2 regions of the Comamonas sp. GW821-FHT11H03 genome follow, and region 1 is predicted to be linked to the other one. Evidence: riboswitches for the same ligand, from Rfam matches in the RefSeq annotation. Region 1 holds a riboswitch; the other holds the start of a gene.
What was found. A riboswitch is a leader RNA that binds a small molecule or an ion and turns the genes downstream of it on or off. The one in region 1 is predicted to bind S-adenosylhomocysteine.

Region 1 (2,455 bases):
GGCCACGGCCTGCTTCATCACGCGCGCGGACTTGACTACCTGGGGCAGGAACATCTTGCCGGCACCGAACAGGTCGCCGACGATATTCATGCCGTCCATGAGCGGGCCTTCGATCACGTGCAGCGGGCGGCCTCCGCCCTGCACCACGATCTGCTGGTAGGCCTCTTCGGTGTCTTCGGTGATGAAGTCGGTGATGCCGTGCACCAAGGCATGCGACAGACGCTCGCCCACGGTCTTCGGTGCCTCGGGCGTGCCGCGCCATTCGAGCTTCTTGCTGTCGTCCTTGGCCGCGCCCTTGGCGCTGTCGGCGATCTCCAGCAGGCGCTCGGCCGCATCGGGGCGGCGGTTGAGCACCACGTCCTCCACGCGCTCGCGCAGCTGGGGCTCCAGGTCATCGTACACACCGACCATGCCGGCATTGACGATGCCCATGTCCATGCCTGCCCCAATCGCGTGATAGAGGAACACCGTGTGGATGGCCTCGCGCACGGGGTCGTTGCCACGGAATGAGAACGAGACATTGGAGACGCCGCCCGAGACCTTCGCGCCGGGCAGGTTCTGCTTGATCCAGCGCACGGCCTCGATGAAATCGACGCCGTAGTTGTTGTGCTCTTCGATGCCGGTGGCCACGGCAAAGATGTTGGGGTCGAAGATGATGTCCTCGGGCGGGAAGCCCACTTCATCAACCAGAATGCGGTAGGCGCGTTCGCAGATCTCGATCTTGCGAGCAAAGGTGTCGGCCTGGCCTTTTTCGTCAAACGCCATCACCACGGCGGCAGCGCCATAGCGCTTGACCAGCTTGGCGTGCTTCTTGAATTCCTCGACGCCCTCCTTCATGGAGATCGAGTTGACGATGCCCTTGCCCTGCAGGCAGCGCAGGCCGGCTTCGATCACATCCCACTTGGAGCTGTCCACCATCACCGGCACCTTGGCGATATCGGGCTCGGAGGCAATCAGATTCAGAAAGCGCACCATGGCGGCCTTGCTGTCCAGCATGGCCTCGTCCATGTTCACATCGATCACCTGGGCGCCGTTTTCCACCTGCTGGCGCGCCACGGCCAGCGCCTCCTCGTACTGCTCATTCAGGATCAGGCGCGCAAAGGCCTTGGAGCCGGTGACGTTGGTGCGCTCGCCCACGTTGACGAACAGCGTCTCATCGCCGATGAAGACGGGCTCCAGGCCCGACAGGCGCATGGGAGGAATGGCAGTGGAAGGGATAGCAGCGGACATCAGCTCACCTGTGTGAAAACCAGAAACAGAATCGAAAACAGGTGAGCGCCGTTGGGAGTGCAGGCAGATCGCCAACCGGATCTGCGACCCCGAGCCTGACGGGTCAAACATCTCAGGGATGACCTGCTGCAGCGCTCCTCGGGGTGAAGCCCGTCATTCTACGGCGAGGGCAGGCAATCGGGGCGTCAAGGCGCTTTGCCCCGCGGCTGTGCAGGCGGGCTCTTTGCGAATGGCTATAGCAGATTCGACTTTCCACACCCCAAAAACAGGAGCAGGGCAAAAGGTAATTTCGCAAAACACGAATGCAACCATCTCATTTCAAGCATATTCCCGACATGGTGCACATTCGCAGGGAATGGAGCGCACCGCTTTCCTGCTCTCAGGCAGCCCGGCACCGACGGGTCCGCTTGCCATGAGTGGACAAGCACCTACAGCCCCTATCTTTGAGTCTTTGGCACCATCAACAGCAAATGTCTGGTCCATGTGCTCAGCCGTGCACCGCCGAATGGCCAGCCATGACCGGGCAGGCCCTTCGGCCGTTGCATGGAACCACCCAGGAGATCTTCATGAACGTGACCTTCGGCGCGTACTACACCCTCATCATGGCCGTGCTTGTGCTCATGCTTGGCAAGCTCATGACAAGACATATCCGCTTTCTGCGCGACTTCAATATTCCCGAGCCTGTCGCCGGCGGCCTGGTCGTGGCGGCCATCATCTTCATGCTGCATCAGACCACGGGACTGGCGCTGAGCTTCGAAGCAAGCCTGCAGTCGGCGTTCATGCTGGTGTTCTTCTCCTCCATCGGCCTGAGCGCGAACTTCGCCAAGCTGCGTGAGGGCGGCTCCTCGCTGTTACTCTTCCTGGGTGTGATCGCCGTCTTCATCATGATGCAGAACATCGTGGGCGTGAGTCTGGCTTCCTTGCTGGGGCTGGATCCGCTGATCGGCCTGGTCGCGGGCTCCATCACGCTGGTGGGCGGTCACGGTACGGCCGGTGCCTGGGGCTCGGTGCTGGAAAACCAATACGGTCTCACGGGAGCCACCACCCTGGGCATTGCCTGCGCCACTTTCGGTCTGGTCATCGGCGGCCTGGTGGGCGGCCCGCTGGCCAAGCGGCTGATCACGCGCCATCAACTGGCCCAGCCGCTGACCGATTCCGAGCAGCTGCGCGCCGATGCGCCCACCGTGAGCGAAGGCAGCGCGGTCGCCAACTTCGAGTCGCCCAA
Region 2 (2,455 bases), on a different contig from region 1:
TGCAGACCTCGCTGCCGGCCGATCTGCCTTTGCTGCAGCTCGATGCCGTGCTGATGGAGCGTGTGCTGGTCAATCTGCTGGACAACGCCATCAAGTACACGCCCGAAGGCACGACGATCACCGTGACAGCGAGCGTGGCCGATGGCGACTGTGTGCTGAGCGTGCAGGACGCGGGGCCGGGCCTGCCAGTGCATCTGTCCCCCGAGCAACTGTTCGAGCCGTTCACGCGTGGGCAGGCAGAGAGTGCCGTGTTCGGCATGGGGCTCGGGCTGGCTCTGGCTCAGCGCATTGTGCAAGCCCATGGCGGCAGATTGCGGGTCGCGGCGGCAGACCCCGGGCCGGGCACCATTTTCAGCGTGCACCTGCCCGTGCCCGAGCAACCGGCCATGGACGAATGAGCCGACAATCCCGTGCATCCATTGAAACTCCGACATGACGAGCACCGCCCCCCGCATCCTGCTGATTGAAGACGACGCCAGCATCCGCCGCTTTGTGCGACTGGCATTGGAGGACGAAGGCTGGCAGGTGTTCGAGTCCGAAACCGCCAGGCGCGGCCTGATCGAGGCCGCCAGCCGCCAGCCCGACGCCGTCGTGCTGGACCTGGGGCTGCCCGATGCGGATGGCAAGACCGTGATTGCCGAGCTGCGCAGCTGGAGCCAGTTGCCGATTCTGATCCTGTCCGCGCGCGAGCGGGAAGAGGAGAAGGTGGCGGCGCTGGATGCCGGGGCCGATGACTACCTGACCAAGCCCTTTGGCGTGCCGGAGCTGCTGGCCAGGTTGCGCGTGATGCTGCGCCGCCGCCAGCAGGCATCGGGGGCAGACAAGCCCGGCAACTGTGCGCGTTTCGGCACGGTGGTGGTGGATCTGGCGGCGCACGATGTCAAGCGTGACGGAGTGGCCGTGCACCTCACACCCATTGAGTTTCGTCTGCTGGCGACGCTGATTGCCGGTCATGGCAAGGTGCTGACGCATCGCCAGCTGCTGCTGCAGGTCTGGGGGGCGGAGTATCTGGACCGCCCTCACTATCTGCGCGTGCACATGGCCAACCTGCGCCAGAAGATAGAGAGCGATCCGGCCCAGCCCCGGCATCTGGTAACCGAGTTGCAAGTCGGTTATCGCTTGGTGGGCCTGGAAGGCTGATTCCTTTATAATCGCCGTCCATCCGAGGAGCGTTGCAGCGTTCCCCCGGCCAGCCATGAGCTGGTCTGCGCGGGGCGTGAGGCTCGGATTTCATCCCGCAACGACGCTCGCCCACGCTTTCTGTGCGGTGAGCCGGTTCATTCCCCCTCTGCTGCAGAACGTGGTTTTTCATTCAAGATTTGGAGAAAACCATGAACGCTGCCGTGCGCTTCAACCCCGCTGATTCGGCCATTACCGATATTTCCCTGGCTGCCTGGGGCCGCAAGGAAATCAGGATCGCCGAAACCGAAATGCCCGGCCTGATGGCTGTGCGTGAAGAGTTCGCCGCTGCCCAGCCCCTGAAGGGCGCGCGCATCACCGGCTCGCTGCACATGACCATCCAGACGGCCGTGCTGATCGAGACGCTGACGGCTCTGGGCGCACAAGTGCGCTGGGCTTCGTGCAACATCTTCTCGACCCAGGACCATGCAGCAGCTGCCATCGCCGAAACCGGCGTGCCTGTCTACGCCATCAAGGGCGAGTCGCTGGAAGACTACTGGAACTACACCCACAGCATCTTTGAATTCGGCGCCGCCGGCACCGAAGGCGAAGGCCCCAACATGATCCTGGATGACGGCGGCGATGCCACCATGCTCATGCACCTGGGCAAGCGCGCCGAGAAGGACCTGTCCGTGCTGGCCAACCCCGGCTCGGAAGAAGAGCGCATCGTCTTCGCCGCCATCAAGGCCAAGCTGGCCGTGGACCCCACCTGGTACAGCCGCAAGTCGGCCCAGATCCTGGGCGTGACCGAAGAAACCACCACTGGCGTGCACCGCCTGAACGAAATGTCTGCCAACGGCAGCCTGCTGTTCCGCGCGATCAATGTGAATGACTCGGTGACCAAGTCCAAGTTCGACAACCTGTACGGCTGCCGCGAATCGCTGGTGGACGGCATCAAGCGCGCCACCGACGTGATGATCGCCGGCAAGGTTGCCGTGGTCGCCGGTTATGGCGACGTGGGCAAGGGCTGCGCCCAGGCGCTGTCTGCGCTGCGCGCTCAAGTGTGGGTGACCGAGATCGACCCCATCAATGCCCTGCAGGCCGCCATGGAAGGCTACAAGGTCGTGACCATGGAATATGCCGCCGACAAGTGCGACATCTTCGTGACCACCACCGGCAACAAGGACATCATCCGCCACGAGCACATGGTCGCGATGAAGGATGAGGCCATCGTCTGCAACATCGGTCACTTCGACAACGAAATCGATGTCGCTTCGATCGAGAAGTACGAGTGGGAAGAGATCAAGCCCCAGGTCGACCACATCACCTTCCCCGA

Region 2: another riboswitch for S-adenosylhomocysteine. It lies ahead of ahcY (adenosylhomocysteinase); the one in region 1 lies ahead of metH (methionine synthase).

The regions. Positions count from the first base shown of each region.
Region 1 covers NZ_JBXARF010000009.1:97,318-99,772, reverse strand. The annotation lists gene metH (methionine synthase) at 1-1,230, opposite strand, end outside; S-adenosyl-L-homocysteine riboswitch at 1,267-1,376, opposite strand; gene gltS (sodium/glutamate symporter) at 1,797-2,455, shown strand, end outside.
Region 2 covers NZ_JBXARF010000002.1:76,107-78,561, forward strand. The annotation lists gene AC1RTQ_RS04855 (DUF4118 domain-containing protein) at 1-398, shown strand, start outside; gene AC1RTQ_RS04860 (response regulator) at 433-1,140, shown strand; S-adenosyl-L-homocysteine riboswitch at 1,159-1,256, shown strand; gene ahcY (adenosylhomocysteinase) at 1,332-2,455, shown strand, end outside.